Regions from separate parts of the Arthrobacter sp. BI5 genome, predicted to be linked through region 1. Evidence: riboswitches for the same ligand, from Rfam matches in the RefSeq annotation. Region 1 holds a riboswitch; each other region holds the start of a gene.
What was found. Region 1 has a riboswitch for thiamine pyrophosphate ahead of AC1MED_RS10545 (bifunctional hydroxymethylpyrimidine kinase/phosphomethylpyrimidine kinase). Riboswitches for the same ligand answer to the same signal wherever they lie in the genome.
Positions count from the first base shown of each region.

Region 1 (6,985 bases):
GCGTGGGTGTAGCGGGCCATCAGCAGCCCCTGGCCGACGCTCGCGGCCGCCTGCTGGGTGGCGAGGTCGCGGGGGCGTTTGTCCAGACCCAGCGGGGCCAGCCCGGCGGCGATGGCCCCGGAGGAGACGAGGATAATCTCGGTGCCCTCGTTGCGCTTGTGCGCGAGGGCGTCGGCGAGGTCGGTGAGGGCTTCCTCGGCGATGCCGCCCTTGATGGACGTCAGCGAGGAGGACCCCACCTTGACCACGATCCGGCGGGCGCCGGAGAGCAGGGCGCGACTGGGCGCGGCTGCGGCTCCGGGGTCGACGACGGCGTTACTCGTCATCGGCTTCGCCGAGTCCACTCTCCTTGAGCGGCTGCGCGGCGCGGCGGGCACTGACCGATTCGGTCCAGATGCCGGCCTTGCGCTCGGCCTCCAGCTCGGCCCGGGCCGCGGCCTTGGCGTCGCGGCGTTCCTGCTGGTCCTCGCGCTTCTGGCCGCGCGTGGGGCGGTCGCCGATGTCGGCGAAGCGCACGTCGGTGCCGCGCGGGGAGGCCAGCAGCTCGGCGCCGGCCATCATGGTCGGCTCCCAGTCGAAGACGACGCCGTCGTCCTCGCCGATGACGACCGTGTCGCCGGGCTTGGCGCCCTGTTTGAACAGTTCGTTTTCGACGCCCAGCTTGGCCAGGCGGTCGGCGAGGTAGCCGATGGCTTCCTCGTTGGTGAAGTCGGTCTGCTTGACCCAGCGCACGGGCTTGTCGCCGAGGACGCGGAACAGCGGCTCCAGGTTTTTCTCTTCGCGGCGGATCGTGAAGCCGCTCTCGTTGACGGCGCGCGGACGCAGCACGGGGGCCTGGACCTTGGGCGGCGTCGCGGCCACCGCGTCGCGGGCGGCCTTGACGATCTCGGCCATGGCGAAGCCCAGCTGACGGAGTCCCTCGTGGCTGGTCGCGGAGATTTCGAAGACCTTGTAGCCGCGCTTTTCCAGTTCCGGGCGGACGAATTCGGCCATGTCCTTGCCGTCCGGCAGGTCGACCTTGTTCAGGGCGATGAGGCGCGGGCGGTGGTTCAGCGGCACGACTTCGCCGTCGGAGCCGGCGTAGCTCATGTCCACGGCGTACTTTTCGAGCTCGGCCTCGATCACGGCCAGGTCGGAGAGCGGGTCGCGGTCCGATTCCAGCGTGCCGCAGTCCAGCACGTGCACCAGCGCGGCGCAGCGTTCGACGTGGCGCAGGAAGTGGTGGCCCAGGCCCTTGCCCTCGCTGGCGCCTTCGATCAGGCCCGGGACGTCGGCGATGGTGAACCGGACGTCGCCGGCCTGCACGACGCCGAGGTTGGGGATCAGGGTGGTGAAGGGATAGTCGGCGATCTTGGGGCGCGCGGCCGACATCGCCGCGATCAGGCTGGATTTGCCGGCGGAGGGGAAGCCGACCAGGGCGATATCCGCGATGGACTTCAGTTCCAGGACGATGTCGCTGGAGTCGCCCTCGATGCCGAGCAGCGCGAAGCCGGGGGCGCGGCGCTTCTGCGAGGACAGGGCGGCGTTGCCGAGGCCGCCCAGGCCGCCGGCCGCGGCGATGAACTCGGTGCCTTCGCCCACCATGTCGGCGAGGACCGTGCCGTCCTTGCTCTTGACGACGGTGCCCTCGGGAACCGGAAGGACCAGGGTCTCGCCGTTTTTGCCGCCGCGCCAGTCGCCCATGCCGGGGCCGCCGTTGGTGGCGTGCCGGTGCGGGGCGTGGTGGTAGTCGAGCAGCGTGGTGGTCTGGGGATCCACGCGCAGGATGACGTCGCCGCCGTTGCCGCCGTTGCCGCCGTCGGGACCGCCGAGGGGCTTGAACTTCTCGCGGTGGACGGAGACACAGCCGTGGCCGCCGGTACCGCCGGATACATGCAGTACTACCCGGTCTACAAAGCTCGCCACGTGGATCTCCTCAGTGCTGTTCCTCGGGTCCGCAGGGGGCCCAAGATGATTGTAATGCGGTTAAAACACCGGTGGAGCGGACCTATTGGCCCGCCCCACCGATTTAGAACTTGTTGTTACTCTGCAGCTGCAGCAGCCACGATGTTCACAACGCGACGACCACGGCGGGTGCCGAACTCGACGGCACCGGGGGTCAGTGCGAACAGGGTGTCGTCGCCGCCGCGGCCAACGCCGGCGCCCGGGTGGAAGTGGGTGCCACGCTGGCGGACGATGATCTCGCCTGCGGAAACTACCTGGCCGCCGAAGCGCTTGACGCCAAGGTACTGGGCGTTGGAGTCACGACCGTTGCGAGTGGAGCTCGCGCCTTTTTTATGTGCCATTTGAAATGCCTGCTTTCAAAAATTCTGGGGAAACTGTTGGAACCAGATCAGTAACGAAGAGTTACTTGATACCGGTGATCTTGACCTTGGTCAGTTCCTGACGGTGACCCTGGCGCTTCTTGTAACCGGTCTTGTTCTTGAACTTCTGGATGACGATCTTCGGACCACGGAGGTCTTCGAGGATCTCAGCCGTAACCGTTACCTTGGCCAGGTCCTTGGCTGCAGACGTGACCTTGTCACCGTCCACCAGGAGCAGTGCGGGCAGCTCAAAGGTGCTGCCGGCTCCACCGGGGACGCGGTTCAGGGTAACGAAGTCTCCAACGGAAACCTTCTCTTGGCGGCCGCCTGCGCGGACAATCGCGTACACCACTGGGGAACTCACTTCTCTCGACGTTTATTACTAGATTTGCGTGCGGAACCTGGGGCCGAAGTGTTCGGACCGGCTCACGCTGTGCCTCAACGCCGGTGGATTCCCCGGGGGAACCCATGAGCTATCCCGTGGAAAGTCCTGCCCGCAGGGCGGGTGAACTGTTCCTCAGGGTCATAACCCAAGTGTTGGCGTAAGCACCGAAGATCTAGACTACGCTAATTTTGCCTTCGGTCGCAAACGAGGCTGGTCCCGGCGAGTAGTGCGTGACAGGCACCACACCGTGGGCCAGGGGGCCCAGGAGGTGGTGCCGCAGCGACCTTCCGGAACCGCGCCCCATCATGTTACCGGCTGCATCGCCCGGGCCGGCTCAGGCGTGCAGCCTCGGCGCGTCGAAGAATTCCACCTCATACCGGCAGGAGTGCTCGAAGGCTTCTGCCATGGCGCGTCGCTCCGCCTCGGAGGCCCCGCGGCCCGCCGCGTCGGTGTACCTGATCGCCTGCCGGGTCGCCTCCGCGAAGGCCTCGTCCGCGTAGGTGCGCAGCCACTCCGCGTAGGGATGCGCCGTCGGGGCGCCCGCAGCGAGGAATTCGCCATGCAGCGTGGCGCCGACCTCGGCGTAGAGCCAGAAACACGGCAGCGCCGCCGCGACCAGCACGCCGTAGCTGCCGGCGAGCGACGCCGCGTGGAGGTGGTCCACGTAGGCCTTGGTGACCGGTCCCGGCCGGGTTGCGGCTGCGCGGCCGGCCAGCCAGTTCCGGTGCAGTTCGGATTCGACTTCGAGGCACTGCTGCGCCGAACGGGACCAGAAGAGCTGTTCGGCTTCCGACGGCGCGAGGGCGGCGGCGCGGGACAGCACCCGGGAGTAGCCGTTCAGGTAGAGGGCGTCCTGGCTGAGGTAATAGGCGAACTCCTGCTCCGGCAAACTGCCGTCGGCAAGCCTGCGGATGAAGTCCAGGCTGTAGATCGCGTCCAGTCCGGCCGCCGCGTGCCCGGCGAGGGCCGCTGCAAAGCCACCCTCGTCGGGCAGTTGTGTCGGGGCCGGTGCGGCCGGCTGCAGGTGGTGGAAATGGTGCACGGGACCGTTGCCGGATCCGACGTCGAGGCGGCCGGCTTCCCGCAGCGCACCCAGCAGCCAGGGCTTGACCTCACGCAGCGCCGCCTCCCAGTCCCCCGCACGCGCCTGCACCGTGGCCAGCGCCGAGGACAGGGAGCAGCCGGTGCCGTGGCTGTTGCGGGTGGCGATCCGCTCGCCCGGCACGACCACCGTTTCCTGCCCGAGCAGTCCCCCGGTGTTCACCAGCGCGTCCGGACAGCCGCCGCCGTCGTCATGGCTGCCTTCTTCGCTGTCCTGGTTGATGTCGCCGAGGTGGCCGCCCTTGACCAGCACCGTGGTGCCGGCCAGGGCGGCAAGCCGCTTGCCTTGTTCCAGCGCCCCGGCCCAGTCCGCGGCGGGCGGTTCGTCCAGCAGCATGGCCAGTTCGGCCAGGTTCGGGGTGATGAGGTCGGCCAGCGGGAGCAGGGAGCGCAGGGCCGCCTCGGCGGATTCCTGCAGCAGCCGGTCGCCGCTGGTGGCCACCATCACGGGGTCCAGGACCACGACGGCGGGACGGGCCTTCTGGAGCCACGCCCGGACGGCCTCGATCACCGCAGCGTCGCCGAGCATGCCGATCTTGACCGCGTCGATGGTGATGTCGTCGCTGACCGCCTCCAGCTGGGCGGTCAGGAACGATGCCGGCGGCACGTGGACGGAGCGGACGCCCCGGGTGTTCTGGGCCGTCAGCGCCGTGATGGCGGCCATCCCGTAGCCGCCGTTCGCGGCGATGCTCTTCAAATCCGCCTGGATGCCGGCGCCGCCGGAGGGGTCCGAACCAGCGATCGCCAGCACCCGCGGAATCCGCGGCAGTGTGGCCGCGGCGGGGTCGGTGCGCCCTGTGTCCGGGAAGGCGGACTGCAGGATGGATGCCGGGCGGGTTGCGGCCGGCCGGGTGGGTTGCGGCTGGGTTGATAGTGGCTGGGTAGATGCAGGCTGGGTCGATGAAGACAAGAGACATCCCTTCGCCGGTGCTAACCGGACAGGTTCAACGGGTCTGGATCTCAGCCGGCTCGATGCGCGGCACCCCGTGTCAGTCCCCCAGCCTAGCGTTCCCCGCCGGCAACTCCCCCGTCCGCACCTTCCGTGACGGCGCCCCCTGGCGGACGCCCGTTAACGGGCTCGCGGGTACCGCCCGGACCGACCGATGTTACGTCGATTCCGCACGATACCCGCGGGCCGTGGTGTCTGCTGGGTCTTAGAGCTCCGACGCCGGGACGCCGACGCCGAGGATGACCGGCTCGTTGGCCGCGGGCTTCGCGGCTTCCTTCGCCGGCTCCGGGGCCTTGGCTTCATGGACGGATCCGGCTGCTGCCGACGGAGTGGCCGCGCGCTGCTGCACGGACGTCTCATTGGCGGCTCCCTGGGCGCGGCTGGCGCTTCGGTTCCGGCGCACCCGGCGGGGTGCGGAGCTCTCCACTGCCGCAGCCTGGCGGGCCGGTGCTGCGGGAGCCTGTGCTGCGGGTGCCTGCGCCGCGGGTGCCTTGGCAGCTTCCCGGCGGACGGGTGCCTGTGGTGCCTGGGCCTGAGCCGCGGGTGCCTTGGGCGCTTCCTGCCGGAAGGTGGCCTGCGCCTCCCGGTTCCGGACACTCGGCGGCTGGATCCGTGCCGTCTGGGCACGGCCACGGCCGCGGGTGGCGCGGGGCGGTGCCGCTGCAACCGGTGCGGCGGGTTCCGCCGCCGGGAGCTCCGCGGCCCGTGCAGCCGGTTCCGGCGCTACGGTTTCCGCCACTACGGTGTCCGCAGCGGCCGGGGCCGCTGCGGCAGGCTTGCCGGCCTCGGCGTCGCCCAGGTTGGCGAATGCCTCGGTGAGCAGGTCCAGGGTCAGCGCGGGCTGCGGGGTCTCCTCCGCGTGCTCGACGAACGGCAGGGCTACCTGCTCGCCGCCGAAGGTCAGCACTGCGGCGGGACGCCCGGCTGCCTCCTCCGTCGAAGCCAGCTCCACGGCCGCATCGAGGGCGGCCTGCCGGGTTTCGGCGTCGGGCGCTGCTGTCGCGTCGCCGTCGTGCAGGTGGGCGGCGTGCGCGGCGGCGGCGATGTTGGCCAGCGCGGCGCGGGTCGCTTCTGCCTTGGCGTGGCGCTCAGCCTCGGTGGGCTCGGCGTGCGCCGGGGCGGGTGCGGCCGGCATGGACTCGCCGGCTCCCTGGCCGCCCTTGCCGCGGCGGCGCTTGCGCTCAGTGCGGGCGGCGGGCTGGTGCTCGGTCCGCGGGACGTGGTGTTCCGCGGCGACGGTGTTGGCGCGGCGGTGTTCGACCGGCTCGTCGTGGGTGACGATGCCGCGGCCGGCGCAGGCCTCGCACTGTTCGCCGAAGACCTCCAGAAGCCCGGTGCCCATCCGCTTGCGGGTCATCTGCACGAGCCCCAGCGAGGTCACCTCGGCGACCTGGTGCTTGGTCCGGTCCCGGCCCAGGCACTCCACCATGCGGCGCAGCACGAGGTCGCGGTTGGATTCCAGCACCATGTCGATGAAGTCGATCACGATGATGCCGCCGATGTCGCGCAACCGCAGCTGCCGGACGACTTCCTCGGCCGCTTCCAGGTTGTTCTTGGTGACGGTTTCCTCGAGGTTGCCGCCGCTGCCGGTGAACTTGCCGGTGTTGACGTCCACCACGGTCATGGCTTCGGTGCGGTCAATCACGAGGGAGCCGCCGGAGGGCAGGAAGACCTTGCGGTCCAGGGCCTTGTGGATCTGCTCGTCGATGCGCCAGGCAGCGAAGATGTCCGTGTCCTTGGTCCACTTCTCGAGCCGGCCCACCAGGTCCGGAGCCACATAGGTGACGTAGGCCTCGATGGTGTCCCAGGCTTCCTCACCGGAGACGATCAGCTTGGAGAAGTCCTCGTTGAAGACGTCGCGGACCACCTTGATGGTCAGGTCCGGTTCGCCGTAGAGCAGCTCCGGGGCGAGGATCTTGGTGGACGTGGACTGGCTCTCGATGCCTTCCCACTGCGCGCGCAGACGGTTGATGTCATGCGTCAGTTCCTCCTCCGAGGCGCCCTCGGCCGCGGTGCGGACGATCACGCCGGCGTCCTCCGGCAGGCGGTCCTTGAGGATCCGCTTGAGACGGTTGCGCTCGACGTCGGGCAGCTTGCGGGAGATGCCGGTCATGGAACCCCCGGGCACGTACACGAGGTAGCGGCCGGGCAGCGAGATCTGGCTGGTCAGCCGGGCACCCTTGTGGCCGACCGGGTCCTTGGTGACCTGGACGAGCACGGAGTCACCGGATTTGAGCGCGTTTTCGA
Region 1 is NZ_CM155264.1:2,319,150-2,326,134, forward strand. Features, by position in the region: gene proB (glutamate 5-kinase) at 1-326, opposite strand, end outside; gene obgE (GTPase ObgE) at 316-1,905, opposite strand; gene rpmA (50S ribosomal protein L27) at 2,022-2,285, opposite strand; gene rplU (50S ribosomal protein L21) at 2,347-2,655, opposite strand; gene AC1MED_RS10545 (bifunctional hydroxymethylpyrimidine kinase/phosphomethylpyrimidine kinase) at 3,023-4,609, opposite strand; TPP riboswitch at 4,689-4,786, opposite strand; gene AC1MED_RS10550 (Rne/Rng family ribonuclease) at 4,944-6,985, opposite strand, start outside.

Region 2 (6,985 bases), 1.4 Mb from region 1:
CCGCTGGCCCATCTGCTCCAGCGTTGCCAGCTCGATCTCCATGAACTCGATCGGGACCCGCCGGATCGTGACTTCCGAGTTGGTCACGATGCCGGCGGTGATCAGGCTCATCGCCTCAATCGGGTCCTCGGAGGGGAAATACTCGATATCGGCGTCGATTGACGGGCGGCCGACGATCTTCAGCGTCGTGGTGCCTACGCCGTCGATCTCCACGCCCAGCATCTGCAGGTAGAAGCAGAGGTCCTGGACCATGTAGTTCGGGCTGGCGTTGCGGATGATGGTGGTGCCACGGCGGTGGGCTGCAGCCATGATGGCGTTTTCGGTCACGGTGTCGCCGCGCTCACTCAGGACGAAGGAACGGTCGTGGCCGTCCGCGGGCGGCGCCTGCACGCTGTAGAAGCCGGACTTCGCCTCGACGCTGAGGCCGAACTGGCGCAGGGCCTGCATGTGCGGCTCCACGGTGCGGGTGCCGAGGTCGCAGCCGCCCGCGTACGGCAGCCGGTATTCGGCGGATTCGTCGAGCAGCGGACCCAGGAGCATGATGACGCTCCGGGTCCGGCGTGCGGCCTCGACGTCCATCGAATCAAGGTCCAGCACGGCCGGGCGGCGGATCTGCAGATCGTTCGCGTCCAGCCAGGTGCATTCGACGCCGATGCTGGTCAGGACCTCAACGATCCGGTTGACCTCCTCGATCCGGGCCAGCCGGCGCAGGACGGTGGTGCCGCGGTTGATCAGGCTCGCGCACAGCAGCGCGACGCCGGCGTTCTTGCTGCTGTTGACGTCCACGGCGCCGGAGAGCGTGCGGCCGCCCTCCACCCTGAGGTGGGTCATCTGCGGCCGGCCGACTTTGACGATGGCCCGGCCGAAAATGGCTTCAAGCCGCTGGATCATTTTCAGGCTCAGGTTCTGCTTGCCCTGTTCCATCCGGGCAATGGCGCTCTGGCTGGTACCCAGTTCGGCCGCGAGCTGTCCCTGGGTCCAGCCCTTCTGGCCGCGGGCGTCCCGGAGCGCGGCGCCGACGTGTTCAGCAGTCTGTTGAGTCATATGCAATAAATATCACGAATGAGCTATTTGATCCGCAAAACTCCCTCCAACTGCACTTAAGCTCACACAATATCCATCTCGTGCGATATGGGAGCAGCGGCTACCCCGCGAATAGCGTACGCCAGTCCGCTACTGCTGGCCGAGGAACACCATGTTCCAGGTCCCGGCACCGATGGCCGCCGCCACCGACGCGCCGGCGATCAGCACACCGCCCAGGACCACCCACGCGTCCAGCCGGCTGAACGTCGCCGTCCGCGCCCAGGTCCGCTGCGCGCCGCCGAAGCCGCGGGCTTCCATGGTCACCGCCAGCCGGGACGCGCGGCGGAGTGCCTGGACCAGCAGTCCGAAGCTCTGCCCCAGGGTGGCCTTCAGCCGCTGCACCGGGCTGCCATGCGAGCCCACGCCGCGGGCCCGCCGGGCCATGCCGATGGTCTGCCATTCCTCGGCCATGAGCCCCACCAGGCGCATCGCGGCGAGGGTCCCGAGCACAAACCGGTGCGGCAGCTTCGCCTGCTGCGCCAGGGCGTCGGCCAGGTCTGTCGGGTCTGTGCAGCTCATCAGCAGCACCGCCGGCAGGGCGATCGCCAGGCCGCGCAAGAGGAAGCCCAGCCCAAGCTGCAGCGAGCCCTCGCTGATGGACCAGACGCCGACGTCGAGCAGTATCCGTCCGTGGTCCGGCGCGAGGATCGCCGTGCTCCAGCCGCCCACGGCCGCCGCGAGGATCAGCGGCCAGCCGCGCTGCCAGAGCAGGGCCAGGGTCAGGCCGGCAAGCGGGAACAGCAGGAGTTCGAAGCCGAGCGCCACGGACGCGGACACCCAGTCGATGGACAGCGCCAGGACGACGGTGATGAGCACGACGCCGGCGAACTTGGCCAGCGGGTTGGCCCGGGCCAGCAGGGCGTGGTTTCCGGGCAGGGTCAGAGTGTCCCTCACGGCGCCGCCACCCCCGGATGGGCCGGGCCGGGCACGCCGGGCTGCGGGGCGCCGAGTTTCACCTCGGTGCCGCCCAGAACCTCGCTGAACTCCGCGTCATGCGTTACCGAGACCACGGCCGTGCCGGCGTCGAGGAGCTCGGAGAGGAAGGAGGCAAGTTCCGCCCAGGTGTTGGCGTCCTGGCCGAAGGTCGGCTCGTCCAGCACCAGCACCTGCGGGTGCGCGGCCAGCACGGTAGCGACCGAGAGCCGCCGTTTTTCGCCGCCGGAGAGGGTGTAGGGGTTGGCGTCCACCAGCTCGCGCAGCCGGAGGCGTTCCAGCAGTTCGTCCACCCGTTCTTCGCCGCGGCCCAGCTGGCGGGGGCCGAACATCAGTTCGTCCAGCACCCGTCCGGTGACGAACTGGTGCTCGGGTTCCTGGAACACCGTGCCGATCCTGGCGATCAGCTGCTGGGCCCTCCACTTGTAGGGATCGATGCCCGCGCCGGCGCTTAGTTCGGTCGTGGCGGACACCGCACCGGCCACCGGGGCCAGCAGTCCCGCCAGCGTCAGGGCGAAGGTCGACTTCCCGGAACCGTTGGGGCCGGTGATGGTCAGCGCCTGCCCGGCCCGGACCTGCGCCGTGATGCCGGACTGCACGGGCGCGGGCGGGAGCGTGCGGAACCCCCGCAGCAGACCGGTGCGGCGGGGGCGTTCGCGGGACACGGCCAGCCCCTCGGCGGCCAGCAGCAGCTGGCCGGCCGCCGCGCCGCCGCCGGCCCCGCCCCACAGGGTACCCCCGGGGGCTCCGCCGGCACGGGCCCGGGTGGCAGGCACATGGCCGGGCACCCAGACGCCGGCGGCGATGAGCAGGTCCCGTGCCTGCTCCAGCACCTGGTCCGGGGGCCCGTCCAGCAGCACGGCGGAGTCCGTGGCGGTTCCGGGCTGCAGCACGACGATCCGGTCCACGAGGTCTTTCCAGACGGCGACCCGGTGCTCCACCACCACCAGGGTGGCCCCGGTCTTGTCCAGGCACCGTCCCACGGCGTCGCGGACCTCGAGGACACCGGCCGGGTCAAGGTTGGCGGTGGGCTCGTCGAGCAGCAGCAGGCCGGGCCGCATCGCGAGGATCCCGGCGAGTGCCAGCCGCTGCTTCTGGCCGCCGGAAAGCGACGACGTCGGGTGCTGCAGCGGCAGGCCGCCCAGCCCGACGTCGTCGAGCGCCTCCGCCACGCGGCGCCAGATCTCCGCCGGGGGCACGGAGAGGTTTTCGGCCCCGAAGGCGACGTCGTCGCCAAGCCGCGACAGCACCACCTGGGTCTCCGGGTCCTGCTGCATCAGCCCCGCCCTGCCGCGCCGGGCCCGGGGCGGGGCGCCGTCGATCAGCAGGCTGCCCGTTTCGTCCGAGTCCTCGGCGTCAGCGGCGGCCGCGGGCGAAGCAGCGGCTGCAGCTGTGCTGTCCCCGAGCACCCCGGCCAGGGCATGCAGCAGTGTGGACTTGCCGGCGCCGGACGGCCCCAGCAGCAGCACACGCTCACCCGGTCCGATGTCCAGATCCAGGCCGCTCACGGCGGGCCGTGGCCGGCCGGCGTGCCGCCAGCCCCAGCCGCGGGCGGTGACAGCGGCCGGCCGGACGGCGTCGGAAGTTCTCATGCGGGTGCGGGCCTCAGGAGAAGACGGGTTCCGACGCCGCCTTGCGGGAGCCGAAGGAGCCCAGCACCCCGGTCTTGGCCAGGCCGCGGGTGGCCAGCCAGGACAGTCCGCCGGCAATGACGGCTCCGGAGATGGCGCAGAAGATGATGTAGGCGAGCTTGTCGCCGGTTTCGTACGCGATGTTCCAGCCCCACGGCAGGAGGGAGTCGTTCAGGCCGCAGAAGAGGCCCGCGCCGGCGCCGGCGAGCAGGGACACCGGCAGGTTGAACCGCTTGTACAGGAAAGCGGCGAAAATGAGTTCGGCGCCGAGGCCCTGGACGAAGCCGGAGAACAGCACGGACGCGCCGTACTGGGAGCCCATGATCAGCTCGCCCGTGGCGGCCACGGTTTCGCAGAACAGTGCCGCTCCGGGCTTGCGGATAATGAGCATGCCCAGCACCGCGGGGATCATCCAGCCTCCGGCATAGAGCCCGGTCAGCGGCGGGTAGACGGCGTTGAGCGGAACGGAAACAAGGTTGGAACCCTGGGACCAGGCCCAGAAAATCACACCGCCGGCTACAGCGATCAACGCCGCCACCACAATGTCGACCACGCGCCAGTTGTACTTGCCGGTGGTGAGTGTCTGCTTCGCAGAAATATCAGTCATGTCGTCCTCCTGAGGTACAGGAGGGGAGGGTGTTCCGGCGGCGCCGCGGCTTCCGCCACGGGCGCCGGGCACCCTGAGAACTCGACTCCCTTGCGCCGGTACTAACCGGATCAGGTTCGAGGGTCTGCGGCTGTCCGCACTCTCAGCGCCCACCTACGGTTCCCTGGAGTGTTCCAGTGATGCCCGACGGCGGCGCTCCCCTGTCGTATTAAAATCGCCCTTGTGGGCTGGGCCAGTTTACACCCGTTGGGGTTGCGCCGCGGTGGGCAGCTAACGGAAGCTGAATCCCATGAGCGACGCACCAGTTCCTTCCCCCGAGTACGACCCGGACTCCGCGGAACCGCAGCCGCAGGGGGCCCTGGCGGCGCTCATCGGCCGCATCCTGACGGAGATCGACGAACTGCAGTTCGAGTCCTTCAGCAAGGACGACGCCCTTGACCTTGGGCTCCGCCTGGTGGAACTGGGCCGGCAACGCGCCCACCCGATTGCCATCGACATCACCAAGGGTGAGCAGGTGCTGTTCGACGCCGCGCTGGAGGGCGCCACCCCGGACAACGATCGCTGGATCAAGGCCAAACAGCGCACCGCCGCGCGGTACGAAGTCCCGTCGCTGCTGGTGGGCCTCCGGGCGCGTGCCGCCGGGCGCAGGATCGAGGACAACGCCTGGTTCGACCAGCAGGAGTTTGCGGCCCACGGCGGCTCCTTTCCCATTTACCTGCGCGGCACCGGGATGGTCGGCGCCGTCACCGTGTCGGGGCTGCCGCAGAAGGCGGACCACGAGCTGGTGGTCGAGGCCCTGACGGAGGTCCTTGGCCGCCCGGCGTCACCGGGACGCTAGGCTAGGGGAAGCCCTGTTTCCTCCCGCAAGGAGTACGACGTATGAACATCTTCATCAAACTGCTCGGCACCGGCATCAGCCTCCTCGCCGGCTTCGTCGGCACCAAGGTGGTCGACACCGTCTGGGAAAAGACCACCGGCAACAAGCCGCCGAAGGGCCACGACGACGACGTTCCCACCACGCTGCGGCAGGCCCTGACGTTCGCCCTGATCTCGGCGTCGGTCAGCGCCATCATCCAGGTCCTCGCCAACCGCGGCACGCAGCGGGCGATCACCCGCTTCGCCAAGACCCAGGACCTGGTCTAGAGGCACTGGTCTGAGCGCGCATGAGCCAGTGCGCCTCGTCGAGGTGCACTGGCCGCGCCGGCGGCGTCAGTCGTCGTCGTCGGTAAAACCGCGTTTGCCGGCCGCCTGCTGGACGACGGCTTCGAGCTCGTCGGCGCTGAGCAGTTCCGGGTGCAGGTGCTTGGTGCGGTAGCCGGCGCGTCCCACCATGTGGGCCGAGACCGGCACCGTGAGCAGCTGGAAGATCCATGCCACCCCCAGCACCGGCCACACCCACCAGGTGCGCAGCTGCAGCCCCACCGCGCAGAGCAGCAGAAACAGGCCCAGCACCTGCGGCTTGGTGGCGGCGTGCATCCGGCTCATGAGGTCGGGGAAGCGCAGCAGGCCGATAGCCGCGCCGAGGGACATCAGCGCCCCGACCACCATGAACACGGCGGAGACGGCGTCGATCACGGCGTCGGCCGAGGTTGTCTCAGGACTCATTGGGCTGCTTCCTCCGGTCTGCCACGAAACGGGCCACGGTCACCGAGCCGACAAAGCCGATGATGGAGATGGACACCAGCAGCATCAGGTTGTTCAGGTGCCGGTTCACGGCCATATCGATGCACAGCGCCGCGCCCAGGATGGCGAGCAGCACGTCGGCGGCGAGCACCCGGTCAAGCAGCGAGGGCCCGCGGGCGATGCGGATGATCGCGCCGGCCGCTGCGAGGGAGAGCACGACGGCGGTGATGGTCTGGACCAGCGGCATCATGTGCCCACCTCCTGCTTCAGTGCGGACAGTTCGGCCGGGGTGCCCATGATCCGGATCAGCGCGGCCTCGGTGTCGCGGACCTCCATGCGGAGCTTGTCCGCATCCTTAGCGTCGCGGACGTTGATGCCGTGGATGTAGAGCGTGGACGTGGACCGGTCCACTTCTACCACCACGGACCCCGGAATCAGCGAGATCACATGCCCGGTGGCGGTCACCAGCAGGTCGGAATGGCTCCGGAGTCGGACGGCGACGACGGCGCTGATCACCTGCGGGCCCCGGACCACGGCCAGGTACAGGACCTGGAAGCTGGCCGCCACTACCTTGCCCAGGAAGATCACGGCGAAGGGCACGGCGCGCAGCACGTTGAACCGGCCGCCCAGTTCTACCGGCGGCAGGTAGAACAGCCGCGCCACCACCACTGCTATCAACGCACCGAAAAGCAGGTTCCCGGCGCTGAAATCCTGCCAGAGCGCACCCCAGACGATGACCAGCCAGACCAGCAACGGCAGTTCCTGGCGCAGCGAGATTCTCTTCCGCGTCATTTCCCGCCCTCCTGCCGCGGCGGCTCGGCGATCGCGGGGACCGGCGCCTCGTCCCCCAGCACGGCCTGGATGTAGGCTGACCGGTCCAGCATTGCCTCGGCCGACTGGCCGGCCACCCGGAACAGCGGCCCGGCGAACACCGTCAGCGCCACCCCGAACAGCACCAGGCCCAAGGTGGAGCCCACCATGGTCCGCGGCAGCAGGGTCACGTTCTGCTGGCCGGCGCGGTGGCCGGTGGCGGAGTCGCCGGGAGCGGCGAGCAGTACGGGGTCGGGGTGTTCGGCGTCCTCGGGCTTGCGCCAGAAAGCGCGGTTCC
Region 2 is NZ_CM155264.1:3,686,898-3,693,882, forward strand. Features, by position in the region: gene AC1MED_RS17110 (UDP-N-acetylglucosamine 1-carboxyvinyltransferase) at 1-1,044, opposite strand, end outside; gene AC1MED_RS17115 (energy-coupling factor transporter transmembrane component T family protein) at 1,174-1,977, opposite strand; gene AC1MED_RS17120 (ABC transporter ATP-binding protein) at 1,974-3,608, opposite strand; gene AC1MED_RS17125 (ECF transporter S component) at 3,622-4,254, opposite strand; TPP riboswitch at 4,324-4,466, opposite strand; gene AC1MED_RS17130 (heme-degrading domain-containing protein) at 4,544-5,092, shown strand; gene AC1MED_RS17135 (DUF4235 domain-containing protein) at 5,134-5,397, shown strand; gene mnhG (monovalent cation/H(+) antiporter subunit G) at 5,464-5,859, opposite strand; gene AC1MED_RS17145 (MrpF/PhaF family protein) at 5,849-6,127, opposite strand; gene AC1MED_RS17150 (Na+/H+ antiporter subunit E) at 6,124-6,669, opposite strand; gene AC1MED_RS17155 (Na+/H+ antiporter subunit D) at 6,666-6,985, opposite strand, start outside.
Region 2: it holds a riboswitch for thiamine pyrophosphate, as region 1 does, so the genes downstream of both, AC1MED_RS17125 (ECF transporter S component) here and AC1MED_RS10545 (bifunctional hydroxymethylpyrimidine kinase/phosphomethylpyrimidine kinase) in region 1, are expected to answer to the same signal.

Region 3 (6,985 bases), 550 kb from region 1:
ATCGCCTCATCGAGATCGGCGCAGGCGATGATGTCGTAGCCCGCGATCCACTCCTTCGTCTCGGCAAACGGACCGTCCGTGACGACCACCTCGCCGGCGCGCACCCTGACAGTGGTGGCGTCTTCCACCGGACGCAGCCTGTCACCGTGCCGGGCGATACCCCTGGCTTCCACCTCGGCCGCCCATTCCTCGATGTTGTCCTCGGCGGCCACATATTCCGGCGCTGTGGGATCGGTGCAGATGAAAAGCATGTAGTCCACGGTGACTCCTTCTAGTAGGTCGATACAGCAGTACGACGAAGAAGGTGCCGCCAAAAGGACACCTGCCGCCAAGTTTCTTTTCCGGAATGGTACTCCGGCCGGTTTCCCCGCCGCCGCAACCGCTACAGGAACTCGGCGCGGCCTTCCATGGCGGACGAGGCCAGGGCATGCTCGCGGCGCGGGATCCGGCCTGCCCTGCGCGCCAGCCTGCCGGCGATGACCGCGTGCCGGAACGCCTCCCCCATCAGCGCCGGGTCCTGGGCGCGGGTCACGGCGGTGGCGAGCAGCACGGCATCGCAGCCCAGTTCCATCGCGAGCGCGGCGTCGGAGGCCGTGCCGATGCCGGCGTCAAGCACCACCGGTACGGAGGCCCTCGAGACAATCAGTTCGATGTTGTGCGGGTTCAGGATGCCCAGGCCCGTGCCGATCGGGGCGCCCAGCGGCATCACGGCGGTGGCGCCGAGGTTTTCCAGCCGGAGGGCCAGCACCGGGTCGTCGTTCGTGTAGGCGAAGACTTTGAAGCCGCGGGCCACAAGCTGCTCGGTGGCCTCCACAAGTTCCAGGGCGTCCGGCAGCAGGGTGTGCTCGTCCGCGATCACCTCAAGCTTCACCCAGTCCGTCTCCAGCGCTTCGCGGGCCAGTTCGGCCGTGAGAACGGCATCCCGGGCGGTGAAGCAGCCGGCGGTGTTGGGCAGCACCCGGATGTTGTTGTCCGCCAGCAGCTGGAACAGCGAGCCGCTCTCGGCCGGCGAGTAGCGGCGCATGGCCACCGTGGTGAGTTCCGTGCCGGAGGCCACCAGGGCGGCGCCCAGGCCGTCCAGGCTCGGTGCCCCGCCGGTGCCCATGATCAGCCGCGAGCCCAGCTCCACGCCGTCGAAGGTCAGCGGGTCCCGGCGTGCCTGCCGGGTTGCGTCCAGCGCTGTTTCTGCCATGGCGTTCATCCTCCCTGTACCGCGGTGACGAGTTCGACGTCGTCGCCCTCGGCGAGCGCCGTCGAGTGCCACTGGCTGCGCGGCACCACCTCGTCGTTGCGGGCGACGGCGACGCCGAGCTTGCGGCCGTCCGTGGCCTGCCCGTCGGCGGCCAGCGTCCGGCCGGTGACCCCGCTGACCAGCGCGCCGACCGTGGCGCCGTCGGCGAGGGCGTGCTGCGCTCCGTTGAGCCTGATGTTCATGCTGTGGTCCTGTCTGTCGTTGGGGCATGTGCGGGTGAGACGTCGCCCGGGTCGTGGCCGGAGGAATCCGGGCGGCGGACGGAGAACCGGTCCGGTCGGAACCGGGCCCAGCGCGGGTCCGGCTGCCCGTCCAGCAGCGCCCGGCAGATGGCGGCGGCCACGGGGGTGAGCAGCACCCCGTGCCGGAAGAAACCGGTGGCCACGATCAGGCCCGCGATGTCCGGCCCGGCGCCGGGGCCGGCCACGCGGCCCAGCAGCGGGGCGTTGTCCGGTGTCCCCGGCCGTGCCCGGGCCGTGGCCTCGAGCAGTTCCAGTTCGGCGACGGCCGGGAGCAGCTGCTGGGCATCGCGCAGGAGCTGGTAGACGCCGCCGGCGGACACGGCGGCGGCGGCGGAGGGCGCGTCCTCCCGCTGGGTTGCGCCGATCACCACCGTGCCGTCCGCCCGCGGAACGATGTAGACCGGGACTCCGCGGACCAGCCCCCGCACGGTGGAGCGCAGCAGCGGCCGGAGCCGTTGCGGCACCCGGAGCCGGAGGATGTCCCCGTAGACCGGCCGCAGCGGCAGGGACAGTCCGGCCGGCAGGCCCTGCAGGTCGGCTGCCCCGAGGCCGTTGGCCACAACCGTCTCACCGGCACGGATTTCCCCGCCGCCCTCAAGCGTGGCCCCCGCCACGCGGCCGCCGTCCCAGAGCAGCCCGGCCGCGCGGCGGCGCACCGCCGTGTACCGGCTGTCGGCGGCCAGCAGCGAGCCGATCCGGGCCAGCAGTCGGCGCGGGTCCACCTGGTGGTCGGCCGGGATGTCGAAGGCGCAGGAGATGCCCGGGCTGAGCAGGGGTTCGCGGTTGCGCGCCTCGCGGACCGTCAGCGGCTCCACGGCCAGCCCGCAGGCCTGCTGCACGGCCCGCAGGTCGGCGAGCGCCCGGCGGTCGGCGGCGTCGGCACCGACGGCGAGGGTCGGCGTCGTGAGATAGCCGGTGCCGCCCGCGTCAACGCCGCCGGCTGTGCTGTTGCCAGCCAGAGCGGCAGCGAACTCCGGCCACAGCCGTGACGCTTCCAGCATCAGGGCCAAGAGGTCTTCCTCCTGGTAATGCAGTTCGCTCACGGGCGCCAGCATTCCGGCAGCGGCCCAGCTGGCGCCGGAGCCGGGGTCGTCGTCGAGCAGGGCGACGGTGCGGCCCGAGCGGCGGGCCTCCCAGGCGATGCCGTGGCCGATCACTCCCCCGCCGATCACGGCGACGTCGTAATATTCGGCGCCTGCGCGCGGCACAGCGCCGGTGGCGGGTGTGGCGGATGGTGGGACTGATACGTCCATAGGCTTCCTTCCCTACGCCGGTACTAACCGGATCAGGTCAAGCGGTCGGCTCTGACGCCCTCTCAGCCCGGCGGCCGGATGACGGCCTGCGCGGGCTCCCGCGGTATGCGCCCAGTGTAGAGGAACTAGGCTTATGGCATGAGCCAGGATGTCCACACCACCGCCCGCCTGTACCTGTGCACCGACGCCCGGAAGGAGCGCGGCGACTTCGAGGACTTCGTTGATGCCGCCTTCGCCGGCGGTGTTGACATCATCCAGCTACGGGACAAGTCCCTGGAGGCGGCCGAGGAGCTGGAGCTGCTGGAGCTCCTGCACGCCGTGGCGCGGCGGCACGGCCGGCTCTGGGCCGTGAACGACCGCGCTGACCTCGCCTCCCTCGCCGGGGCGCCGGTCTTCCACATCGGGCAAAAGGACATCCCCTTCACCGCGGCCCGGGAATTCCTGGGCAAGGACACCGTGATCGGCATGTCCACCCACACCCCGGAGCAGGTGGACGCCGCGATCGCCGCGGCCCCGGGCCGGAGCGGTCTGGACTACTTCTGCGTGGGGCCGGTCTGGGCCACCCCGACGAAGCCGGGCCGCGCCGCCGTCGGACTGGACCTGGTGCGCTACGCCGCCGCGGCGATCGGCCGGGCCGAGGCCGCGGACGGCGGAAAGGTCTCCGGCGTGGTGCCGTGGTTCGCCATCGGCGGCATCGACCTGGCCAACGTGGAGCAGGTCGTCGACGCCGGGGCGCGCCGGATCGTGGTGGTCCGGGCGATTACCGAGGCCGCCGATCCCGCCGGGGCGGCGCGGGCCCTGCTGGCCGCGCTTGACGCCGGCAGCCACGCCGACGCCGAAAACCACACCGGCGTCCGCAGCGGTGCCGGGGAAAACTAGGCGGGCAAGCTAGCCGGGAAGACGGCCCGGGGACCTAGCCGGCGAGTCCGAGCTGGGACATCCGCCGGGAATGCCCGGCGGCGAGGTCGGCGGTCAGGGCGCGGGCGAGTTCACCGGCCCTGGCCTCGTCCGCGCCGGTCAGGCCGCCGAGGAAGGCGTGTTCCACGCTGACCCGCTGCGCCTGGGTGAGTGCCTCCCCGAGCAGCCGCCGGGCCCACAGCGCCAGCCGGGACGCCAGCCGCGGGTCGTCGGCAAGCGCCGCCTTGAGCCGGTCCCGCAGCACCGCCGTCGCGTCCCCTGCGGACTGGACCTGTTCGATCAGCGCGGCGGTGCCGGCGTCGACGTAGCTGGAAATGGAGCGGTAGAAGTCGGCGGAGACTGTGTCAATCACATAGGCCTTCATCAGTGACTCATGCCAGTCGGCGGGCCGGGTGCGCTCATGGAAGTGGTCCACCGACGGTTGGAACGGCAGCATGGCTTCCTCCGCGTCGGCGCCCCGTTCGGCCAGCCGCGCGCAGACCAGTTCGAAGTGCTGGAACTCGATGACCGCGAGCCGGCCCAGCACCGCACGGTCGTGCAGGGTGGGCGAATACCGGGCATCGGAGGAGAGCCGTTCGAAGGCTGAGAGCTCCCCGTAGGCCATCACGCCCAGCAGGTCCCTGAGGAAGCGTTGGTAGCGGGCGGGCTCGGCCGGGGAGGTGCTCATGCTTCAAGACTAGTGGCGGAAATCGGGCTACCCTGATTTCGTGTCTCATCATCGCCTGACTCCGAGCGTCCGCCAGCAGAAGAACCAGCTTGCCCAGGCGCTCAACGCACTGCGCACCACCCTGGAACTGCCCGGTCCGTTCCCGGAAGCGGCGCTCCGGGACGCCGAGGCGGCTGTAGCCGGCCACGAACTGCCCGAGCTGGACCTGACGCATGTCGAGTTCGTGACCATTGACCCGGCGTCCTCAACGGACCTGGACCAGGCCCTGTTCATTGACCGCGACGGCGAGGGCTACAAGGTCTTCTACGCCATTGCGGATGTCCCTTCTTTCGTCCAGCCCGGCAGTGCGCTCGACGCCGAGACCCGGCGCCGCGGCCAAACGTTCTACACTCCGGAGGGCCGCATCCCGCTGCACCCCGAAGTCATCAGCGAGGCGGCCGGCAGCCTGCTGGCGGGCCAGCTCTGTGCGGCCTTCGTCTGGGAGTTCGAACTCGACGGCGCCGCCGAAGTGGCCTCCGTCCTGGTGCGCCGGGCGCAGGTCCGCAGCCGGGCCAAGCTCAGCTACCACGGCGTGCAGGCCGCACTCGACGGCGGCACCGCGGACCCGGTATTGCAACTGCTCAAGGAAGTCGGCAGCAAACGGGTGGAACTGGAACGGCTCCGCGGCGGGGCGAGCCTGAACATGCCGGAGCAGGAAATCGAACAACTGCCCGACGGCGGCTACCGGATCGTCGCCGCGCCGCCGCTGCCGGTCGAGGACTGGAATGCCCAGATATCCCTGATGACCGGCATGGCCGCCGCGGACCTGATGCTGCAGGGCAAAGTCGGCATCCTGCGCACCATGCCCGCCCCGGATGAGAGCTCGCTGCGGCACTTCCGGCGCCAGACCGGCGCACTCGGCAAACCCTGGGACGGCCGGATCAGCTACGGCGAATACCTGCGCACCCTGGACCCCACCGACCCGCGCCAGCTCGCGATCGTACACTCCGCCGGCATGCTCTTCCGCGGGGCCGGCTACACCCCGTTCGACGGGACGGTTCCCGAGGACGCCATCCAATCCGCCATCGGCGCGGCCTACGCCCACTCCACCGCCCCGCTGCGGCGCCTGATCGACCGTTTTGTCCTGGTCATCTGCGAGGCCCTGTCCAACGACGCCGAGGTACCGGGCTGGGCCCGCGACGCGCTCCCGTCACTGCCGGCCATCATGGCGGCCTCGGACCAGCTGGCCGCCAAACTGGAGCGGCTGTCACTGGACACCGTGGAGGCGGCCCTGCTGAGCAACCACATCGGGCAGGAGTTCGACGCCGTCGTCATTTCCGGTTCGAAACCGGCCAAGAACGGCAGCGCCAACGGTAACGGGAAGGGCAGCAACGGGAACGGTAAGGGCAACGGCAACGGGAACGGCCCGTCAGGGATCGTGCAGATCGCCGAGCCCGCGGTGACCGCACGGTGCCCCGGCGAACTGGAGTCCGGCACCCAGGTCCGGGTGCGGGTCCTGTCCTCGGACATCGTGACGCGCGAAGTCCGGCTGGAACTCGTCGGCTGATCATCGCCACGCCCCGCTCCGGCGCCGCTGCCGCGCCACACCGCCGGCCCGGTCGAGGTTCCGAACGGCGAACAGCTAGACTGGAAGGGTAGTAATGGATGCCCGGTCGTTGATTTCCATGTTTTTCGAATTCAACAAGCCCGCCCCTACGCGATCTTGAGACACACCCGCTGGTCCCAGTGCCAGCATTTAGATAGCCCGCGATCGGCTTCCACTGGACTTGCTTGCGCCCCTGAGCGTGCTCCGGAACGGCCCTGCGCCGGCCCCGTTGAGCAAGCAGCGCAGCCCAAATGAATAAGGAAACTCCCCTGTGAGTGAATTGCACACGCACCAGCTTCTGACTGACGAATCCGGCACGGAAACGATCGAGCCGGAAGAAACCATCATCTCGGACGAAACCCCGCACGAAATCGCGGAAAAGTCGTTCGCCGACTACAACGTCCGCGCGGACATCGTTGAATCCCTGGCCGACGCCGGCATTACCCACCCGTTCCCGATCCAGGCCATGACGCTGCCGGTTGCCCTGGGCGGCCACGACATCATCGGCCAGGCCAAGACCGGCACCGGCAAGACCCTCGGCTTCGGCATCCCGGCCCTGCAGCGCGTCATCGGACGCGACGACGCGGGCTTCGCCGACCTCCCGGCCCCCGGCGCCCCGCAGGCCCTCGTGATCGTTCCGACCCGTGAACTCGCCGTCCAGGTCGCCAGCGACCTGCAGAACGCGGCCCGCAAGCGCAACGCCCGCATCACCACGATCTACGGCGGCCGTGCCTACGAGCCGCAGGTCGAGTCCCTGCAGCAGGGCGTCGAGATCGTCGTCGGCACCCCCGGGCGACTGATCGACCTGTACAAGCAGAAGCACCTCGTCCTGAAGAACGTCAAGATGGTCATCCTCGACGAGGCCGACGAGATGCTGGACCTGGGCTTCCTGCCGGACGTGGAGACCCTCATCGCCGGTACCCCGGCCGTCCGCCAGACCCTGCTGTTCTCCGCCACCATGCCCGGCCCGGTCGTCGCAATGGCACGCCGCTACATGACCAAGCCCACCCACATCCGCGCCGCGGATCCCGAGGATGAGGGCCTCACCAAGCGCGACATCCGCCAGCT
Region 3 is NZ_CM155264.1:2,873,872-2,880,856, forward strand. Features, by position in the region: gene AC1MED_RS13160 (YciI family protein) at 1-251, opposite strand, end outside; gene AC1MED_RS13165 (thiazole synthase) at 383-1,192, opposite strand; gene thiS (sulfur carrier protein ThiS) at 1,198-1,434, opposite strand; gene thiO (glycine oxidase ThiO) at 1,431-2,747, opposite strand; TPP riboswitch at 2,739-2,859, opposite strand; gene thiE (thiamine phosphate synthase) at 2,886-3,626, shown strand; gene AC1MED_RS13185 (ferritin-like fold-containing protein) at 3,661-4,332, opposite strand; gene AC1MED_RS13190 (RNB domain-containing ribonuclease) at 4,373-5,878, shown strand; gene AC1MED_RS13195 (DEAD/DEAH box helicase) at 6,189-6,985, shown strand, end outside.
Region 3: it holds a riboswitch for thiamine pyrophosphate, as region 1 does, so the genes downstream of both, thiO (glycine oxidase ThiO) here and AC1MED_RS10545 (bifunctional hydroxymethylpyrimidine kinase/phosphomethylpyrimidine kinase) in region 1, are expected to answer to the same signal.

Region 4 (6,985 bases), 130 kb from region 1:
CTGACGTGCCGGTCCCGCGCATCAGGCCGGCGCCCGGACCCCAGGCTAGGAGGGTGCGCCTAGGGAGGGCGCGGGCAGGTAGACCTTGCCGCCGGCTGCCAGGAATTCGTGGCTTTTCGCGCGCATTCCGGCTGCCGTCTGTGCCAACGCAGCCTGGGAATCGGCGGAACCGTATTCGTCCCGGATGTCCTGGCTGATCCGCATGGAGCAGAACTTCGGCCCGCACATGGAACAGAAGTGGGCTGTCTTGGCCGGTTCGGCCGGCAGAGTCTCGTCGTGGAAGGCCTCCGCGGTCACCGGGTCCAGGGACAGTGCGAACTGGTCCCGCCAACGGAATTCGAACCGGGCCTTGGACAGGGCATCGTCGCGTTCGTGTGCACCGGGATGCCCCTTGGCCAGGTCGGCGGCGTGGGCGGCGATCTTGTAGGTGATGACGCCGGTCTTCACATCGTCCTTGTTGGGCAGGCCCAGGTGCTCCTTTGGCGTGACGTAGCACAGCATGGCCGTGCCGTACCGGGCGATCTCCGTGGCGCCGATCGCCGAGGTGATGTGGTCATAGCCCGGTGCGATGTCCGTGACCAGCGGCCCCAGTGTGTAGAACGGCGCGCCCTTGCAGAGTTCTTGCTGGCGCGCCACGTTCTCCCTGACGAGGTGGAACGGCACATGTCCCGGGCCTTCCACCATGACCTGGACATCGAACTCCCAGGCCCGCTGCGTGAGCTCGGCCAGCGTGTCCAGTTCGGCGAACTGGGCAGCGTCGTTGGCGTCCGCCGTCGACCCCGGCCGCAGCCCGTCGCCGAGTGAGAAGGCGACATCGTAGCGTGCGAAAATTTCGCACAGCTCGTCGAAGTGTGTGTAAAGGAAGTTCTCCTGATGGTGCGCCAGGCACCACCCGGCCATGATGGAACCGCCGCGGGACACGATTCCGGTGACCCGGTTGGCGGTCAACGGGACGTACCGCAGCAGCACTCCCGCGTGGATGGTCATATAGTCGACGCCCTGCTCGCACTGTTCGATCACGGTGTCACGGAAGATTTCCCAGGTCAGGGCGTTCGCTTCGCCGTTGACCTTTTCCAGGGCCTGGTAAATCGGTACCGTGCCGATCGGGACGGGGGAGTTGCGGATTATCCATTCGCGGGTGGTGTGGATGTCGTCCCCGGTCGACAGGTCCATTACCGTGTCTGCGCCCCATTGCGTGGCCCACTGGAGCTTGTCGACCTCCTCGGCGATGGAGCTGGTGACCGCGGAGTTGCCGATGTTCGCGTTGATCTTGACCAGGAACGCCTTCCCGATGATCATCGGCTCGGACTCCGGGTGGTTGATGTTGCTGGGGATGATGGCCCGGCCGGCGGCGACTTCGCTGCGGACGAGCTCGACGTCGCAGTTCTCCCGCAGAGCGACGAAGCGCATTTCCGGTGTCACGATGCCCTGTCGTGCGTAATGCATCTGTGTGACCGTTCGGCCTTCGACGGCGCGGCGGGGCTCCGGCGGCGCGCCCCGCCATTCCGCCGAGGCGGCACCGCGCCGGACCGCGGACTTGCCGTCGTCGAGCAGGTTGCGTTCCCGGCCGCTGTAGGGTTCCGTGTCCCCGCGTCCGGCGATCCATTCACTGCGGAAGCCGGCGAGCCCTACTACCGGGTCGCTGCCCGGTCCCGCGGTGCGGTACACCCGGAAGGGAGGATTCCCGACGCCGCCAGGGGATGGATCCAAGGCAATTTCCGTCACCGGGACGCGGATCCCGCCGTCTTCGACATACGCGAGGGCATGAGACTTAAGGGACTGCGTCACGGGAGTTGCGTCGCTGACGGGATTCTCCGCTGGTGCGGCGTCGTTTCCGTTCCGGGCAGGGCTGTGCTGTGGATTTGTTGCGCTCAAAGAACTACTCACTTCCTTCGCCGGCATTACCCGGACAGGTTCAACGGTCGCAGGCTGCACCAGCCTGATCTCAGCCCCTGCAGGGGCACCCGTGTGGTCGTAAACGAAGCTACCACAGGGCGCCGGGAAGCCGTCGCGGGAGCCCGGTCGTCCCCGTGTTAGCGTGGCATCGTGATTCAGCGCAGGGCCTTGCCCGGCATCAGGGCCGCGACCATTGAAGACCTCCCGGGCCTACCGGCCCTCGAAGCAGCGGCCGACCGCCTGCTCGAAGTGGAACTTGGGTGCCCGCCGTTCCCGGCTCCGGAGCAGGCGGGCCCGGATGATCGTCTCTTTGTTTTGGTCGCCGGAAGCCCTCCGGTCGGATTCGCCCGGGTCGACGAAGTCTGCGGCCAGGCCCATCTTGAACAACTCTCGGTGCATCCCGACTTTGCCGGGCGCGGCATCGGAAGGGCCCTGGTGCAGGCAGCCCTCGGCGAGGCCCGCCGTCGTGGTTATGAGTCCATGACGCTGTGCACCTTTGCGGGCGTTCCGTTCAATGGACCCTTTTACGCGAGCTGCGGCTTCGAGCTGGTCGCCGGGCCTTCGGGTGCCCTGGCCGCCGCGCGGGAACGCGAAGCCCAATGCGGGCTGGATGAGCTGGGCCGGCGGATTGCGATGCGGATTAAGCTTTAGGCCATGAGCAGCATCATCGAATTCAGCGGCCCCGTCCTCACGGCAGCCGACCAGGAGCGGCGCGGACTGTGGGCCGTCGACGGCAGGCTGACCTTCACCCGCCCCGCGGCCGCGCCGGATCTGGTCCTGGACGGCTGGGTCATCCCGGGCCTGGTCGACGCGCACTGCCACATCGGGCTCGGCCCCGGCGGCGACGTCCCGGACGAGGTCGCGGAGCGGCAGGCCCTGACCGACCGCGACGCCGGGACCCTGCTGGTCCGCGATGCCGGCGCGGTCCATGACACCCGGTGGATCCAGCAGCGGCGCGACCTGCCGCGCATCATCCGCTCCGGCCGGCACATCGCGAGGACGCGCCGGTACCTGCGGGGCTTCGCCATCGAGGTTGAACCCGGGGGCCTGGTGGAGGCCGTGCGCAAGCAGGCCCGCGCGGGGGACGGCTGGGTCAAGCTGGTGGGGGACTGGATCGACCGCGACGCCGGCGACCTCGCCGCCAGCTTCCCGGCCGGGGCCGTCAAAGACGCCGTCCGGGCGGCGCACGACGAGGGCGCCCGCGTCACGGCGCACTGCTTCGCGGAAGACACCCTTGATGACATGCTCGACGCCGGGATTGACTGCATCGAACACGGCACCGGGCTGCTGCCCCGGCACCTGCCCCGTTTCGTCGAACAGGGCGTGCCGATCGTGCCCACGCTGATCAACATTGCCACCTTCCCGGACATCGCGGCCCAGGCCGAAGGCAAGTTCCCGCGCTACGCCGCGCACATGCGCTCACTCTGGGAACGCCGGGCCGAGCGGATCCTGGAAGCGTACGAAGCCGGCGTGGCCATCTACGCCGGGACGGACGCGGGCAGCGTCATCAAACACGGCCGGATCGTCGATGAAGTCGAGGCCCTGCACGCCGCCGGACTCCCGGCCGCTGCCGCCCTCGACGCCGGAACCTGGGCCGCCCGGGGCTGGCTCGGCGCCGAGTCGATCGCCGAAGGAGCCAGCGCGGACGTGCTCGTCTGCGCCGAGGACCCCCGCCGGAACCTTGCGACCCTGCGCGAGCCCCGGGGCATCGTGCTGCGCGGGGAACTGGTCGGTCGAGGGCATGTCCCGCATTAGGAATAAATTGAAGCTTCAAGTAATTTAAGTCTATGCAAGGTCACCGAAGGTCGGTGGCCACAGGACCACCGGAGCGTTTCGATGACCGCAGAAGCCAGCACCCAGGATCTCCTTCCCGCCGAACTCACCATGGGCACCGTGATGCTCAAGGTCGGGGACATGTCGGTCATGACCGATTACTACCAGCGCGCCCTCGGCCTGGACATCGTCGCCGAGCAGGACGGCGGCCTCTACCTCGGGCGCAAGCGCAAGCCCCTGGTCCACCTGGCCCCCGCCCCCGGGCTGAACCTGCCCTCCCGCGGCGAGGCCGGCCTTTTCCACACCGCCCTGCTGTTCGAGGACCAGCCCTCACTGGCCGCCACCGTCGCCTCCGCCGCGCAGTACGAGCCGCAGTCCTTCACCGGCAGCGCCGACCACCTCGTCAGTGAAGCCTTCTACTTCAACGACCCGGAGGGCAACGGCATCGAGCTGTACTGGGACCGGCCCCGCGACGCCTGGTCCTGGGACGGCAAGAACGTGGTGATGGACAGCCTCGCCCTGCCGCCGCAGCGCTACCTCGAGCAGCACCTCACCGAAGCGTCGGTGGCCGGACAGCGCGAGGCCGATGCCGGCGTCGGGCACGTCCACCTGCAGGTCGGCGACGTGCAGTCCGCCCACGACTTCTACGTCGGGACGCTCGGCTTCGAGAAGACGGCGGGCTGGCACGGCCAGGCCCTGTTCGTCTCCGCCGGCGGCTACCACCACCACATGGCCATGAACGTCTGGAACAGCCGCGGCGCCGGGCCCCGCCACGACACCCTGGGCCTGGGCGAAGTGCTCATCGAGGTTCCCTCCGGAGACGACGTCGGCGCCCTCGCCGACCGGCTCAAGACCGCCGGCGTGAAGTCCCACCACACCGGGGCCGAGCTGCGCTTCGATGATCCGTGGCGCAACCGGATCCGCGTCGCCGTTCGCTAAGGTCCGCTGCCTGGCCGCGATGCGGGGCGGGGTGCGATCCGGTCCGCTTCCTCACGGCCCGCGGGACATGCCCATCCTTCGCGGACGTGGAGCGAGGGGCATGTCCATCCTTCGCGGCAGGGAGTGGGCATAGCGGCATTCTGCCCATTGCTCGTGGCTGAGGGAGGGCATGCTCATCCTCGGGCGGCCAAGAGCGAGGAGCATGTGCATTCTTCGCGGCACGGAGCGAGGAGCATGCTCATCCTTCGCAGCACGGAGTGGGCATAGCGGCATTCTGCTCATTGCTCGTGGCTAAGGGAGGGCATGTCCGTTCTCGCGGGACGAGGGGCGAGGAGCGTTCCATCCTCCGCCGACCTCGAGCGAGGAACAAGCTCATCCTTCGCAGATGTGGAGCGAGGAGCATGTCCATTCTTCGCGGCCGGGAATGGGCATAGCGGCATTCTGCTCATTGCTCACTGCTGGGGGAGGGCATGTCCGGTCGGGCCGCCGCCCCGTCTGGGCTAGGCTGAAACCGGATGGCCGCCGCAGCTTCCTGCCTGCAGTGCGGCCGCCGGCACCACGTCACACCTACCCTTGATGAGGAGCACTTCCTTGGGATTTACTGAAATCTTCGTCGCCACCCATGACGCTGCCCTGAAGCGCGCGTCGGCCCTCGACGGCGGCGCCGCGGCTGCCCCGGGCGCCGTCCGGATTCCCGACATCAGCGACTTCGAGGTCGAGCGTCTGGGCGACCTGGCCGGCACCGCCGTGCACGCCGCGGGCGCCGAATACGAGCTGGCGATGGTGGACGTTGCCAGCGACTCGCTGCTGGGCGTTCCGGCAGCGATGGTCAGGGCCCTCGCGGAGTTGCTCAGCTACGAGACCGAGGGCGAGGGTGACGTCCTGGCCGAGGTCGCGGAGAGCTGGGCGGCCGAGGAGGACATGCCCTTCGGTGCCGAGCAGGCCGCCCGTTACGTCCGGCAGCTCGCTGAGCTGGCGGCCGGCGTCGACCCCGCCACGAAGGCCGGACTGTACGTTTGGACCTCCTGACGCGACGCCCGCCCGGACCAAAAACCGGCCGTAAGTGACCCGCTGCGGGTGTCAAGTCGAAATCCGCGCGGTGATCTGGCACAATAAACAGGTACTCGATCTGCGTGGCCCCTCTCTCCGCGTCCGGATCCTGTCCTTTAGAACCCCCTAGTACGGCCCGCCCCACGGGTGCAGAACGCCGGGCTCGACCCCGTTTCAGAAACAGGAGTGACCACAAAAGTGGCCGTAAAGATTCGCCTTAAGCGCTTCGGCAAGATGCGCGCACCGTACTACCGCATCGTCGTCATGGACGCACGCTCCAAGCGTGACGGCCGTGCCATCGAAGAGATCGGCAAGTACCACCCGACCGAAGAGCCCTCGTACATCGAGGTCGACACGGACCGTGCCCAGTACTGGCTCGGCGTCGGCGCACAGCCGTCCGAGCAGGTCGCCGCGATCCTGAAGATCACCGGCGACTGGCAGAAGTTCAAGGGTCTCCCGGGCCAGGAGGGCACCTTGAAGACCAAGGCTCCCAAGGAAGCCTTCGTCACGCCGGAAAAGGGTTCCGTGATCATCCCGGAAGCCATCACCAAGAAGGCCAAGAAGGACGACGCAGCCGAGGCTCCCGCCGACGCCGAAGCAGAGACCACCGAGGCTGAGTAAATTGCTGGCAGAAGCGCTCGAACACCTGGTCCGAGGGATTGTTGACAGTCCCGAGGACGTCAAGGTCAGTGCGAAGAACAACCGCCGCGGGGACACCCTCGAAGTGCGCGTTCATCAGGACGACCTCGGACGGGTGATCGGACGTCAGGGCCGCACCGCACGCGCACTGCGCACTGTGGTGGCGGCGCTGGCCGACGGCGAGCCGGTCAGGGTCGACGTCGTCGACACCGACCGCCGCCGGTAGCGCGATCAGCAGTATTTGTCTTTAGTCCGGCCCCTCCACCAGCTTATGGTGGAGGGGCCGGACTGTTTTGCGCAGTAAACACCCCCAATTTCTTAAAAAGAACCCGAACAGAGGAACAGATGCAGCTTCAGGTGGCACGAATCGGCAAGCCCCACGGCATCCGCGGCGAAGTGACCGTCCAGGTGCTAACGGACGCCCCCGGTGACCGCTTTGTTCCCGGCACGCAGTTCGTGGTGGAACCGGCGTCGGCCGGGCCGCTGACCGTGGAGAGCGCCCGCTGGAACAAGGACATCCTGCTGCTGGCCTTCGAAGAGGTGGAGACCCGCAACGATGCGGAAGCCCTCCGCGGCGCGAAGCTCTACATCGAAACCGAGGAACTGGACGAGGACGACGACGAGGGCTGGTACGAGCACGAGCTCGTCGGCCTTGACGTCCGCGTCGGCGACACGGTGGTCGGCAAGG
Region 4 is NZ_CM155264.1:2,450,695-2,457,679, reverse strand. Features, by position in the region: gene AC1MED_RS11320 (alpha/beta fold hydrolase) at 1-4, shown strand, start outside; gene thiC (phosphomethylpyrimidine synthase ThiC) at 46-1,902, opposite strand; TPP riboswitch at 1,871-1,978, opposite strand; gene AC1MED_RS11310 (GNAT family N-acetyltransferase) at 2,047-2,547, shown strand; gene AC1MED_RS11305 (amidohydrolase family protein) at 2,551-3,651, shown strand; gene AC1MED_RS11300 (VOC family protein) at 3,733-4,608, shown strand; gene AC1MED_RS11295 (hypothetical protein) at 5,200-5,637, shown strand; gene rpsP (30S ribosomal protein S16) at 5,857-6,279, shown strand; gene AC1MED_RS11285 (RNA-binding protein) at 6,281-6,523, shown strand; gene rimM (ribosome maturation factor RimM) at 6,643-6,985, shown strand, end outside.
Region 4: it holds a riboswitch for thiamine pyrophosphate, as region 1 does, so the genes downstream of both, thiC (phosphomethylpyrimidine synthase ThiC) here and AC1MED_RS10545 (bifunctional hydroxymethylpyrimidine kinase/phosphomethylpyrimidine kinase) in region 1, are expected to answer to the same signal.